2 regions of the Mesobacillus sp. AQ2 genome follow, and region 1 is predicted to be linked to the other one. Evidence: a T-box and tRNA genes for the amino acid it is inferred to sense, from the RefSeq annotation. Region 1 holds a T-box; the other holds one or more tRNA genes.

Region 1 (7,249 bases):
TCATGAATACAATAACACTATTTAAAATGCAAAAAGCACTCGACAGTCATATTGAAACGCAGCACAAGTTAGAGAATGATGATTTAATTGACAGAAAGGTCCTGGCGCTGCTTGTTGAAATCGGGGAACTTGCTAATGAGACAAGGTGCTTCAAGTTTTGGAGTGTGAAACCTTCATCTGAAAAGGATGTAATCCTTGAGGAATTTGTGGATGGAGTACACTTCATCCTGTCACTGGGAATTGAGTGCGGTTATGAAGATATTGAATACATTACCCCAGACAGACCAACGGTGACAGACACAAGCAACCAGTTCCTTGCAGTATATGAGTCGGTACAAAAATTCAGGGACAGCCGCAGCAAGGAAGACTATGTCCGACTTTTTGAAAGTTACATGAGACTTGCGGAACTGCTTGACTTGCACGAAGATCAAATTGAACAGGCATATATTCAAAAAAATGAAGTAAATTATGATAGGCAGCGAAAAGGGTATTAGGCAGAATTTTTTGTACATTGCACCTCTTGTCTAGTATAATAGGTTTCGGAAATACATATTAAGGGAGTCGAAATAATGGCTAAATTAGATGAAACATTAACAATGCTAAAAGATTTGACCGATGCCAAAGGCATTCCCGGCAATGAGCGTGAGCCAAGGGAAGTAATGAAGAAATACATAACTCCATTTGCTGATGAGGTAACAACAGATGGCCTGGGAAGCTTGATTGCGAAGAAGGTTGGAGATGCAAACGGCCCTAAAATCATGGTAGCTGGCCACCTTGATGAAGTAGGATTCATGGTGACAAGCATCGATGACAAAGGATTCATCCGCTTCCAGACAGTCGGCGGCTGGTGGAGCCAGGTTATGCTTGCACAACGTGTGACAATCGTAACCCGCAAAGGTGAAATAACTGGGGTGATCGGTTCTAAACCGCCACATATCCTTCCTGCTGAAGCTCGTAAAAAGCCTGTTGATATCAAGGATATGTTCATTGATATCGGTGCATCAAGCCGTGATGAAGCGAAGGAATGGGGAGTCACTCCTGGCGACATGGTCGTTCCTTACTTCGAATTCACAGTTATGAACAACGAAAAGATGCTGCTTGCAAAAGCATGGGATAACCGCATTGGTTGTGCGATCGCCATCGATGTCCTAAAAGGTCTAAAAGATGCTGAGCATCCAAACGTTGTCTATGGCGTAGGAACCGTTCAAGAAGAAGTTGGTCTTCGCGGAGCGAAAACATCTGCCCAATCAATCGAGCCTGATATCGGTTTTGGTGTCGATGTAGGTATTGCCGGCGACACTCCAGGTGTTACTGAAAAAGAAGCTCTAAGCAAAATGGGTGACGGTCCGCAAATCATCATTTATGATGCATCAATGGTGTCACACAAAGGCCTTCGTGATTTTGTAACGGATTTGGCAGACGAGCTGAACATTCCATACCAGTTTGACGCAGTAGCTGGCGGCGGCACAGACTCAGGTGCGATCCACCTTACACACCGCGGTGTACCTGCGCTGTCCATCACAATCGCGACACGCTACATTCATTCACACGCAGCGATGCTTCACCGTGATGACTACGAGAACGCAGTTAAATTGATCATTGAAGTCATCAAACGACTTGATAAAGAAACAGTTGAAAAACTTACTTTTGAATAAAAAATGAGATTTAGTTGTCCAGAAAATGTTTTCTGGACAATTTTTTTTGCCTATAAACGAAAGTTCTCTTTCATCACTACATTTTGGACCGGTATTTACTCCTGAGTTAGGGAAAGTCACTACGCAAATGACTATATTCTCTACGGAATTAATAATAATCTCTACAAAAACAGCCAGAATCTCTACGGAAATAACCTTATTCTCTGCTTTTTCCATAAAATAGAAAACGAGATGTTTACTTTATAAAAAAAGAACCCCTCAAACATTAAGGAGTCCTTCCAAAAAACTATTTCCCTTTTAAGCCTGATTCCAGAGCATCCAGCATTTCCTGCTTTTCTTGTTCAGAAGCATTCTGCCAGATGACTTCGAACAGCACTCCAAGTCCAGGAAGCATTTTTTCCTCGCCGTTCTGGATGGCATCGACGATTGTATCTTTAAGCTCGTCTTGCGTATTTCCTGCTACATTTGAAATTACAGCGTTTCTAAGGTTAAGGTTCATCTTTCCTCAAACTCCTTTCAAATTTCCATTGCTGGTTATAGCTTTAACAATTTTGGTTTTATTATGTATCCGTTTTGAGCTATAATAGTAAAATTGAACAAGCCATAATAAAGGAGAGCCAGAATTGAAGTACATTCAATCTGATAAAAATCCGCAAGTTAAACAGTGGAAGAAATTGCTTACGCGCAAGGAACGCGATAAGACCGGCATGTTCCTTGTTGAGGGCTTCCATTTAGTTGAAGAAGCACTATCGAAAAAAGAAGATGTTGAAGAGATTATTTTAAGCGAAAAAACGGAGTTGCCTTCCAGCCTGGATTACGGTTCCATTCCTGTTACGGTGGTAACGGATGAAATCAGCAGGCAGCTTGCTGACACTGAGACAACTCAGGGCATATTTGCTATATGCCGACAGCCAAAGAACCCGCAAACAAATGGAAAAACCTATTTACTTATTGATTCTGTCCAGGATCCGGGCAACCTTGGGACGATGATCCGCACGGCTGATGCTGCAGGGATTGATGCAGTCATTGTTGGGAAGGGCAGTGTCGATATGTATAATCCGAAGGTATTGCGCTCTGCGCAGGGAAGTCACTTCCATTTGCCGGTTATAAGTGGAGACCTTTCAGAATGGATTTCTGAACTTCAGTCTGAAAACATCCCAGTCTTTGGAACGGCTCTAGAAAATGGAGTTGTTTTTACAGAGGCTGAAAATAATGATGCCTTCGCCCTGCTCGTTGGAAATGAAGGAAGCGGCGTTAATAAAGAGTTGCTGGATAAAACAACGCAAAATCTTTATATCCCAATCTACGGCCAGAGCGAATCGCTGAATGTCGCAGTCGCAGCAGGTATCCTGCTATATTATTTGAAAACAGCAAAATAGGCTCGTTTTTTCATAAAACCATTTGATACTGCGGAAAGAATATACTATAATTAACAGCAAAATTAATATTTCAAAAACGATGACGGAGAAAAGTAGCTTGAAGATGGCCATTCAGGGAGAAAATGCCGGTGACTGGAAGCATTTTTATGGAACAGACAAGCGAAGTTCACCTCCAGAGTTGGCATCGGGACCGCTTTTTAGCGTAAAGATGCATCGGCACAAGCCGTTATCTCAATGAAGCGAACACGTAATACATAACTGTATTGCCTGTTAAAAAGGGTGGTACCGCGATAACCATGAACCTCGTCCCTTTATCCGGGATGAGGTCTTTTTGTGTTCAAAAAAGAGAAAATGAAGGAGGATTTACCAATGCAGGATCGGTTAAAAGAACTGCAGGCTGAGGCGCTTGAAAAAGTGGCCGCAGCTGCTGACCTAAAGGAATTGAATGATATTCGCGTTTCCTATCTTGGAAAAAAAGGTCCAATCACAGAAGTCTTGAAAGGGATGGGCAAGTTATCGGCTGAGGAAAGACCGAAGATGGGTGCCCTGGCCAACGAAGTCCGCGATGCGATTTCCGGCCAGATCGAAGTAAAGCAAAAGGATCTTGAGGAAGCAGCCGTCCAAAAGCAATTGGCAGCTGAAGAAATCGATATTACTCTTCCAGGAAGACCTGTTAAGACGGGCAGCCATCATCCGCTGACAAGCATCATCGAGGAAATCGAAGATCTTTTCATCGGCATGGGCTATACAGTTGAAGAAGGACCTGAAGTCGAAAAAGACTACTATAACTTTGAAGCGCTGAACCTTCCGAAAGGACATCCGGCACGTGACATGCAGGATTCCTTCTACATCACCGAAGAAACATTGATGCGCACACATACATCTCCTGTCCAGGCAAGGACGATGGAAAAACACCAGGGCAAGGGTCCTGTAAAAATCATCTGCCCAGGGAAAGTGTATCGCCGCGATAACGACGATGCAACTCACTCCCACCAGTTCATGCAGATTGAAGGCCTTGTCGTCGATGAGAATGTCAGAATGAGCGATCTGAAAGGAACGCTTGAAGTTTTTGCGAAGAAAATGTTCGGCGAAGACCGAGAAATCCGTCTGCGTCCAAGTTTCTTCCCTTTCACTGAGCCATCTGTCGAAATGGATATCTCTTGTAAAATTTGCGGCGGCTCAGGCTGCAGCGTATGTAAAGGAACTGGCTGGATCGAAATCCTTGGAGCAGGGATGGTCCATCCTAATGTACTTGAAATGGCTGGATACGATTCAAAGAAATACACTGGATTCGCGTTTGGTATGGGGCCTGAGCGTATTGCGATGCTCAAGTATGGCGTCGATGATATCCGTCATTTCTACACGAACGATGTCCGCTTCTTGAAGCAATTTTCGGTTGAAGAATAAGGATTAGGAGGGTAAAACCATGTTGGTATCATATAAATGGCTGCAGGAATATATCGATTTGGAAGGCGTATCTGCTGAAGAGCTTGCCGAAAAAATCACCAAAAGCGGCATCGAAGTAGAAGGCGTAGAAAAATTGAATGAAGGCTTGAAGGGCGTCGTTGTCGGGCATGTTCTTGAATGCGAGAAGCATCCAAATGCTGAAAAACTGAACAAGACACTTGTTGACATCGGTACAGGTGAACCGGTACAAATCATCTGCGGCGCACCGAATGTCGGCAAAGGCCAAAAAGTGGCGGTTGCAACGGTTGGTGCTGTTCTGCCGGGCAACTTCAAAATTAAAAAAGCAAAACTTCGCGGAGAAGAATCCCACGGGATGATTTGCTCACTTCAGGAACTTGGCATTGAAGGCAAGCTTGCGCCGAAAGAGTATGCAGAAGGAATCTACAATTTCACTCCTGAGACAGAAATCGGCCAGGACGCTCTTGAAGTCTTAAACAGGGATGATGAAATCCTTGAGCTTGGTCTGACGCCAAACCGTGCTGATGCGATGAGTATGCTTGGTGTTGCATACGAAGTTGGAGCCATCCTTGGAGAAGAAGTTAAGCTGCCAAATCCACAGCCTGAAACTTCATCAGAACAAGCAAGTAACTATATCAATGTGACAGTGGATGCAAAAGAAGATAATCCTCTATACGTTGCGAAAGTAATCAAGAATGTCAAAGTCGGTCCATCTCCAGTTTGGCTGCAAACAAGGCTGATGGCTGCAGGCATCCGTCCACACAATAACGTAGTTGATATCACAAACTTCATTTTATTGGAGTACGGACAGCCGCTACACGCATTCGATTACGATAAATTGGGCTCAAAAGAAATCCTTGTGCGCCGTGCGAAGGATGGCGAAGTGATTGAAACGCTTGATGATGTAAAACGTATGTTGACTCCGGACCACCTGGTCATCACAAACGGTACTGAGCCAGTAGCTCTTGCAGGTGTCATGGGCGGAGCGAATTCAGAGGTCAGCAGTGACACAACGACTGTCATGTTAGAGTCCGCTTATTTCACAGGAGGAGCGATCCGCAAAGCTTCAAAAGACCATGGCTTGCGCAGCGAAGCAAGCTCTCGCTATGAAAAAGGTGTGGATCCTGAGAGAGTCCGTCCTGCTGCAGAACGTGCTGCTGAACTAATGATCGAGCTTGCCGGCGGTGAAGTACTAGGCGGAGTTGTCGAAGCTGATGCTTTGGAGGTTAAGCCTGCAGTTGTTTCAACCACTCTTGGAAAAATCAATAAAGTTCTCGGTACAGAACTTGAAATGAAGCAGGTCGAAGAAATTTTTGCCCGACTGAAGTTCGAAACTTCCGTCGACAATGAGACAATCACGGTGACTGTGCCGACGCGCCGCGGCGACATCACCATCGAGGAAGATTTAATCGAAGAGGTAGGCCGTCTGTATGGCTATGACAATCTGCCGACTACTCTTCCTATAGGTCCATCCACACCTGGGCATCTTTCTGAATACCAGAAAAAACGCCGTGTGGTCCGCCGTTTCATGGAAGGAGCAGGCTTGTATCAGGCAGTCACTTATTCACTTACAAGCGCTGAAAAAGCAACACAGTATGCGTTGGACCAGCGCGAACCGGTTGAACTGGCAATGCCGATGAGTGAAGACCGAAGCCTTCTACGCCTGAGCATCGTGCCTCAGCTGCTGGAAGTGTTGAAATACAATAATGCTCGCCAGATTGATAGTGTCGCTGTTTATGAAACAGGAGCAGTCTTCCTGAAGAACAGCAATGACGAGCTGCCTGAAGAGCGAGAGCACCTGGCTGCCGCGATCACTGGCCTGTGGGAAAGCCATCCATGGCAGGGCGAGAAGAAGCCTGTTGATTTCTTTGTTCTCAAAGGAATCGTTGAAGGTTTGTTTGCCAAGCTTGGCCTAGAGAGCCAGCTTGGATTCCAGAAGGCTGAGCTTGATGGATTGCACCCAGGACGTACGGGTGAAATCTTGTTGAACGATAAAGTGATCGGCTTTATCGGCCAGGTTCACCCAACCATGCAAAAATCACTCGACCTGAAAGAAACATATGTTTTTGAATTGTCGCTTAAAGCTCTGTTGGAAGCTGAAACGGCACCGCTTCAATACACAGCAATCCCGCGCTACCCATCGATCACAAGGGATATTGCCCTTGTTGTTGACAAAGGGACGGCAGCCGGTGACCTGGAGAAGATCATCACCGAAGCTGGCGGATCACTTTTAAAAGAAGTAAATGTTTTCGATCTTTACGAAGGTGAAAAAATGGAGCAAGGCAAGAAGTCACTTGCGTTCTCCTTGAAATACTTTGATCCAGAAAAGACACTGACAGATGAAGACATTGCAAAAGCACACAATAAAGTCCTTGCTGCACTTGAAGAAAAAGCTGGAGCAGTATTAAGAGGATAAATGTTAAAAAGGCAGCCCGCGGGCTGCCTTTTTATTATGGGATTCTGAGGGAGAATCGCGAAAATATAATCCAATGACCAGGTGGAAATCTTGGTGAATAGCTAATCAACCGAGAAAATCAACGTGATTACAGTCAATTATAGCGTTTGAACTCTGCTAGCGATGGGATTCCGCGATCCAGCTAGGGATTCCCGCGAAACTTGATACTAATTCCGTGAAAATCCAGCATAATTCCGCGTACTGGAAAAAACAGCTCATTTTTTCCAGTTTCCAGGTCAACACCCGAGTGATTTTCCAATTACCAGGTCAACACCCGAGCAAAAAATTCCAGCTTTCGTTTTACACCCGCGCAATCTTCTTCGCTTTTTCAGTAT
Region 2 (7,249 bases), 2.3 Mb from region 1:
ACTCATCTCTCCCTTCACCTATCATGTTTATGAAGGAGCAAGGGATTTAAGGCATAAAAAAAGAATGGATTATTAAAAATCCATTCTGTCCTAAATTGGGATATCAGACTGTTCCTTTTCATTAAAAAAATCCAAGCCTTTACTGATTTCCTGCAATACTTCTTCATCCTTCTCAAAAGAAGAAGCATGCTGCAATGCGTCCAACGCGTCGTGTCCGCCAATTTTGCCAAGCGCCCATGCTGCCGTTCCTCTGAGAACAGGTCTTGGATCCTCCTTCAGGACCATTATCAACTCCGGTATCGCTGTATCATCCTTAAAATGAGCCAGGGCAATAATCGCATTACGCTGGATAGGCTTCTTTCCGCGCCATGAACCTGAAACATGTCCGAATTTTTCTTTAAACTCCCGGTTGCTGATGGTCAATAAAGGTTTCAGCAACGGCTTTGCAATTTCAGGGTCTGGCTCCATTTCTTCATGGAAATGAAAATCCTTCCCTTTGTTTTCTGGGCAAACTGTCTGGCAAGTATCACAGCCATATAATCGGTTGCCCAGCTTATCCCGAAACTCATCCGCTAAAAACCCCTTAGTTTGAGTCACAAAAGCAATACATTTTTGCGCATCCAGCTGACCGCCCTGTACCAGCGCACCTGTAGGACAGACATCCACACACTTGTTACAGCTGCCACAACGATCCTCCATGGGATGGTCAGGCTCAAACGGTATATTCGTAATCATTTCGCCTAGATAGACGTATGATCCAAACTCGGGTGTGATAATCGAACAGTTTTTGCCGCTCCAGCCGATGCCCGCTCGTTCCGCAACTGCCCTGTCCACCAGTTCACCCGTATCGACCATCGATTTGAAGCGGGCTTCAGGAACTTTCAAAGCAATAAATTCCTCGAGTTTTTTCAGCCTGTCCCTCAGGACCGCGTGGTAATCAGTCCCCCATGACGCCCGACAGAAGATTCCCCGCCTTTCCCCCTTCTTGCTGATCACTTTCGTTTTCATTTTTGAAGGATAGGCGAGAGCAATCGAAATGATTGATTTAGGACGATCAAAAATCAGGGCAGGCTCCGTTCTCTTTTCAATATCCTTTTCTTCAAATCCTGATTGATAGTGAAGTTGCTGCTGCATGTATAACCGGACCTTCATCTCTTCAAAGGTCGATGGTGCTGCAAAACCAATTTTATCGATGCCGATCGTTTTGCTGTAAGCTATGATCTCCTTCTTCAAACTTGCCATATCCATTGCGGATACCCCCTTCCTATTTTGATATCTATATATGAATCCCATAAATTTAAAAGCAAATCTCTTTTATGATAAACTATTTTAAAGCAGATTTGGAGGTGGAATCAATGGAAATTCAAGTTTCCAGGATGATATGCAATCTCAATCCCGGATTCACAATCGGAATGATCGAGTATAAGAACATACAAGTAGGCGAGTCTCCTCAAATGTTGAAAGGCAGACTGCAGCTCTTCCAGGAATCAATATACTTTGACCTTTTGGAAAAAAACGTTACGGAGCTTGAAGGAATCAAAGAGTGGCGAGGAATCTTCAAAGCAACGGGGAAGGATCCTAACCGATATAGACATTCGGCCGAAGCCCTTTACCGAAGGATCTCTAAGCAGAATTACCTTCAAACCATACATAGTGCGATAGATCTGAATAATTTCTTCTCGCTTGAATATCAAATTCCAATTGGTATTTACGACAGTGACAAACTGCAGGGGAATATCACAATTAAAGTTGGCGAAGAAAATGAAGAGTACGGAGGTCTGAATGGCAGAACTAATAATCTTGCTAACTTGATCATATCTGCAGACGATAAAGGACCGTTCGGAAGCCCTTTTGTCGATTCTGAAAGGACCGCAGTGACAGAAGAAACAAGAAATGCGTTGCAGATTGTCTATTTAAGGCCTTCTTCTCCGTCAACAGAAATGGAGAAGATGACCGAATCACTCATGAATATGTTCACCCAGATTCATGGAGGAACTGGTACATTTAAACTCGTGGGATGCTGATGCATCCTTTTTTCTATTTGGCCAACCGAGCACGGGGCTACTGATTCCACATCTATCAAAGAAATTGGCTCTGTTAAACAAGGCTGTTGATTTTCGTTCCAGGCGCTTCGCTTTCCGCGGGGCTGGCGCTGAGCCTCCTCGTCGCTTTGCTCCTGCGGGGTCTCACCTGGCCAGCTGCGCCCGCAGGAGTCTACGCGCCTTCCACTACAATCAACAGGAGTAAAAACAACATTGGGCTTTAACAGAGCCAAGAAAAAAAAACGCAGTATATCGTTTTCTGGAAACGATATACTGCGTTAGTCACGTATGTATGGAGCGGGTGATGGGAATCGAACCCACTACATCAGCTTGGAAGGCTGAGGTTTTACCAGTAAACTACACCCGCATACATATCTTATGAAAATAAAGAAAACAGGAGATCCTGTTTAAAATAAAGATGGTACCGGTGGTCGGGGTCGAACCGACACTCCAGAAGGAACACGATTTTGAGTCGTGCGCGTCTGCCAATTCCGCCACACCGGCATATGAAGATTTCAAATACTGCAATTCCACTAAATAATTAGTGGAGGCGGCAACCGGATTTGAACCGGTGAATAAAGGTTTTGCAGACCTTTGCCTTACCACTTGGCTATGCCGCCATATTATATTGGAGCGGAAGACGGGATTCGAACCCGCGACCCCAACCTTGGCAAGGTTGTATTCTACCACTGAACTACTTCCGCAAATGGCTGGGCTAGCTGGATTCGAACCAACGCATGACGGAGTCAAAGTCCGTTGCCTTACCGCTTGGCTATAGCCCAATATATTATATTCAATACTGATTGAATATGTGATTTGAAATGGGGCGACTGATGGGAATCGAACCCACGAATGTCGGAACCACAATCCGATGCGTTAACCACTTCGCCACAATCGCCATTATAAAATTGGCAGGGGTAGTAGGAATCGAACCCACACCAAAGGTTTTGGAGACCTTCGTTCTACCTTTAAACTATACCCCTATGATAAATGGTGGAGGGGGACGGATTCGAACCGCCGAACCCTGAGGGAGCGGATTTACAGTCCGCCGCGTTTAGCCACTTCGCTACCCCTCCATTATAACATCATTTCCGATGTTAAAAAACCCATTTACTCAATTTCCTGATTAACCAGGAAATTTTAAATGGTGGCTCAGGACGGAATCGAACCGCCGACACAAGGATTTTCAGTCCTTTGCTCTACCGACTGAGCTACTGAGCCATATACTGGCGGTCCCGACCGGGATCGAACCGGCGATCTCCTGCGTGACAGGCAGGCATGTTAACCGCTACACCACGGGACCAAAATCTTTTCAAGTGATTAACTTGAAAAGCACTTCATGATTGCGGGGGCAGGATTTGAACCTGCGACCTTCGGGTTATGAGCCCGACGAGCTACCGGACTGCTCCACCCCGCGACGGTAATAAAAATGTTATTTGATTTATGCTCTTAGAGAGCATTGACTGTTCCGATCCCAGGAAGCTTACTCAAGCAGCAGCTCGATCGGTACAACTCGCAGTTCATACAGTGAAGTAACGCTCGTTGCTCCACCCCGCGACGGTAATAATTCATCAAAAAACTTATGGTGGAGGATGACGGGATCGAACCGCCGACCCTCTGCTTGTAAGGCAGATGCTCTCCCAGCTGAGCTAATCCTCCATTGTTATGTTACTTATTAAAGAAAATGGTGACCCCTACGGGATTCGAACCCGTGTTACCGCCGTGAAAGGGCGGTGTCTTAACCGCTTGACCAAGGGGCCTTTTGTTTAAGTTTCTATGGCGGAGAGCAAGGGATTCGAACCCTTGAGACAGCGTTGACCGTCTACACGATTTCCAATCGTGCTCCTTCGACCTCTCGGACAGCTCTCCAAATTGGCTCCGCAGGTAGGATTCGAACCTACGACCGCTCGGTTAACAGCCGAGTGCTCTACCACTGAGCTACTGCGGAATAGTAATGATTTCTCCGACCTGGATACACAATCCGTATCTTTGAAAGAAGATGTCAAATGCATCTTGCCCGGCGGCGTCCTACTCTCACAGGGGGAAACCCCCAACTACCATCGGCGCTGAGAAGCTTAACTTCCGTGTTCGGTATGGGAACGGGTGTGACCTTCTCGCCATCGCCACCAGACATTTTTTCAAGACAATATCTATTATACTGTCTTTAGTGCATTTTGCAAGAGAAATTTTAAAGATATTTCACTTCGTAAAAATCTTTATTCCCTCAAAACTAGATAATGTGTAAGAAGAAAACAAGGGAATCGAATGATCATTGTCCAGCTCCGGCTCCTAGCCTCTCGAGTCGCTTCGGTCCATCCGCCGAAGTCAAAGAACGACTTCAACTGCTGGCCCTCCAGCGCTTGTCGAGGCTGTACAGTCGCCTACGCTTTTCGTATTTGGTTAAGTCCTCGAACGATTAGTATCAGTCAGCTCCACACGTCACCGCGCTTCCACCTCTGACCTATCAACCTGATCATCTTTCAGGGTTCTTACTAGCTTGCGCTATGGGAAATCTCATCTTGAGGGGGGCTTCATGCTTAGATGCTTTCAGCACTTATCCCGTCCGCACATAGCTACCCAGCGATGCCTTTGGCAAGACAACTGGTACACCAGCGGTGCGTCCATCCCGGTCCTCTCGTACTAAGGACAGCTCCTCTCAAATTTCCTGCGCCCACGACGGATAGGGACCGAACTGTCTCACGACGTTCTGAACCCAGCTCGCGTACCGCTTTAATGGGCGAACAGCCCAACCCTTGGGACCGACTACAGCCCCAGGATGCGATGAGCCGACATCGAGGTGCCAAACCTCCCCGTCGATGTGGACTCTTGGGGGAGATAAGCCTGTTATCCCCGGGGTAGCTTTTATCCGTTGAGCGATGGCCCTTCCATGCGGAACCACCGGATCACTAAGCCCGACTTTCGTCCCTGCTCGACTTGTAGGTCTCGCAGTCAAGCTCCCTTGTGCCTTTACACTCTGCGAATGATTTCCAACCATTCTGAGGGAACCTTTGGGCGCCTCCGTTACTCTTTAGGAGGCGACCGCCCCAGTCAAACTGCCCACCTGACACTGTCTCCCGCCCCGATCAGGGGCGCGGGTTAGAATTTCAATACAGCCAGGGTAGTATCCCACCGACGCCTCCACCGAAGCTGGCGCTCCGGTTTCTCAGGCTCCTACCTATCCTGTACAAGCTGTACCAAAATTCAATATCAGGCTACAGTAAAGCTCCACGGGGTCTTTCCGTCCTGTCGCGGGTAACCTGCATCTTCACAGGTACTATAATTTCACCGAGTCTCTCGTTGAGACAGTGCCCAGATCGTTACGCCTTTCGTGCGGGTCGGAACTTACCCGACAAGGAATTTCGCTACCTTAGGACCGTTATAGTTACGGCCGCCGTTTACTGGGGCTTCGATTCAGAGCTTCGCGTGAGCTAACCCCTCCTCTTAACCTTCCAGCACCGGGCAGGCGTCAGCCCCTATACTTCGCCTTGCGGCTTCGCAGAGACCTGTGTTTTTGCTAAACAGTCGCCTGGGCCTATTCACTGCGGCTCATCCGGGCTATTCACCCAAATGAGCACCCCTTCTCCCGAAGTTACGGGGTCATTTTGCCGAGTTCCTTAACGAGAGTTCTCTCGCTCACCTTAGGATTCTCTCCTCGCCTACCTGTGTCGGTTTGCGGTACGGGCACCATTTATCTCGCTAGAGGCTTTTCTTGGCAGTGTGGAATCAGGAACTTCGGTACTATATTTCCCTCGCTGTCACAGCTCAGCCTTCACGCAAGCGGGATTTGCCTCACTTGCAGCCTAACTGCTTAGACGCGCATATCCAACAGCGCGCTTACCCTATCCTCCTGCGTCCCCCCGTCGCTCAAACGATAAAGAGGTGGTACAGGAATATCAACCTGTTGTCCATCGCCTACGCCTTTCGGCCTCGGCTTAGGTCCCGACTAACCCTGAGAGGACGAGCCTTCCTCAGGAAACCTTAGGCATTCGGTGGATGGGATTCTCACCCATCTTTCGCTACTCATACCGGCATTCTCACTTCTAAGCGCTCCACCAGTCCTTACGGTCTGACTTCAACGCCCTTAGAACGCTCTCCTACCACTGACATCTAAGATGTCAATCCACAGCTTCGGTGATACGTTTAGCCCCGGTACATTTTCGGCGCAGAGTCACTCGACCAGTGAGCTATTACGCACTCTTTAAATGGTGGCTGCTTCTAAGCCAACATCCTGGTTGTCTAAGCAACTCCACATCCTTTTCCACTTAACGTATACTTTGGGACCTTAGCTGGTGGTCTGGGCTGTTTCCCTTTTGACTACGGATCTTATCACTCGCAGTCTGACTCCCACGGATAAGTCTTTGGCATTCGGAGTTTGTCTGAATTCGGTAACCCGATGAGGGCCCCTAGTCCAAACAGTGCTCTACCTCCAAGACTCTTACAACGTGAGGCTAGCCCTAAAGCTATTTCGGAGAGAACCAGCTATCTCCAAGTTCGATTGGAATTTCTCCGCTACCCACACCTCATCCCCGCACTTTTCAACGTGCGTGGGTTCGGGCCTCCAGTTGGTGTTACCCAACCTTCACCCTGGACATGGGTAGATCACCTGGTTTCGGGTCTACGACCACATACTCATTCGCCCTATTCAGACTCGCTTTCGCTGCGGCTCCGTCTTCTCAACTTAACCTTGCATGTAATCGTAACTCGCCGGTTCATTCTACAAAAGGCACGCCATCACCCATGAACGGGCTCTGACTACTTGTAGGCACACGGTTTCAGGATCTCTTTCACTCCCCTTCCGGGGTGCTTTTCACCTTTCCCTCACGGTACTGGTTCACTATCGGTCACTAGGGAGTATTTAGCCTTGGGAGATGGTCCTCCCAGCTTCCGACGGGATTTCTCGTGTCCCGCCGTACTCAGGATCCACTCAGGAGGGAACGAAGTTTCAACTACAGGGTTTTTACCTTCTCTGACGGGCCTTTCCAGACCACTTCATCTACCCCGTTCCTTTGTAACTCCATGTAGAGTGTCCTACAACCCCAAGAGGCAAGCCTCTTGGTTTGGGCTATGTCCCGTTTCGCTCGCCGCTACTCAGGGAATCGCGTTTGCTTTCTCTTCCTCCGGGTACTTAGATGTTTCAGTTCCCCGGGTCTGCCTTCAATACCCTATGTATTCAGGTAAAGATACTGTTCCATTACGAACAGTGGGTT

The links. A T-box is a leader RNA that pairs with one kind of tRNA and senses whether it is charged. The one in region 1 lies ahead of pheS (phenylalanine--tRNA ligase subunit alpha), so its partner is inferred to be a tRNA-Phe.
Region 2: it encodes a tRNA-Phe, which carries the amino acid that the T-box ahead of pheS (phenylalanine--tRNA ligase subunit alpha) is inferred to sense. The anticodon was not compared.

Annotation. Positions count from the first base shown of each region.
Region 1 is NZ_CP126080.1:3,564,023-3,571,271, reverse strand. It holds gene QNH36_RS18020 (dUTP diphosphatase) at 3-494, shown strand; gene QNH36_RS18015 (M42 family metallopeptidase) at 570-1,655, shown strand; gene sspI (small acid-soluble spore protein SspI) at 1,942-2,154, opposite strand; gene QNH36_RS18005 (TrmH family RNA methyltransferase) at 2,279-3,034, shown strand; T-box leader at 3,105-3,348, shown strand; gene pheS (phenylalanine--tRNA ligase subunit alpha) at 3,404-4,441, shown strand; gene pheT (phenylalanine--tRNA ligase subunit beta) at 4,461-6,875, shown strand; gene rnhC (ribonuclease HIII) at 7,215-7,249, opposite strand, start outside.
Region 2 is NZ_CP126080.1:1,214,904-1,222,152, reverse strand. It holds gene queG (tRNA epoxyqueuosine(34) reductase QueG) at 91-1,248, opposite strand; gene QNH36_RS06055 (B3/B4 domain-containing protein) at 1,356-2,024, shown strand; tRNA gene QNH36_RS06050 (tRNA-Gly) at 2,336-2,409, opposite strand; tRNA gene QNH36_RS06045 (tRNA-Leu) at 2,462-2,546, opposite strand; tRNA gene QNH36_RS06040 (tRNA-Cys) at 2,588-2,662, opposite strand; tRNA gene QNH36_RS06035 (tRNA-Gly) at 2,672-2,746, opposite strand; tRNA gene QNH36_RS06030 (tRNA-Gln) at 2,750-2,824, opposite strand; tRNA gene QNH36_RS06025 (tRNA-His) at 2,865-2,940, opposite strand; tRNA gene QNH36_RS06020 (tRNA-Trp) at 2,952-3,025, opposite strand; tRNA gene QNH36_RS06015 (tRNA-Tyr) at 3,034-3,118, opposite strand; tRNA gene QNH36_RS06010 (tRNA-Phe) at 3,188-3,263, opposite strand; tRNA gene QNH36_RS06005 (tRNA-Asp) at 3,270-3,345, opposite strand; tRNA gene QNH36_RS06000 (tRNA-Met) at 3,386-3,459, opposite strand; tRNA gene QNH36_RS05995 (tRNA-Val) at 3,626-3,701, opposite strand; tRNA gene QNH36_RS05990 (tRNA-Glu) at 3,728-3,802, opposite strand; tRNA gene QNH36_RS05985 (tRNA-Ser) at 3,820-3,911, opposite strand; tRNA gene QNH36_RS05980 (tRNA-Asn) at 3,916-3,990, opposite strand; rRNA gene rrf (5S ribosomal RNA) at 4,058-4,173, opposite strand; rRNA gene QNH36_RS05970 (23S ribosomal RNA) at 4,439-7,249, opposite strand, start outside.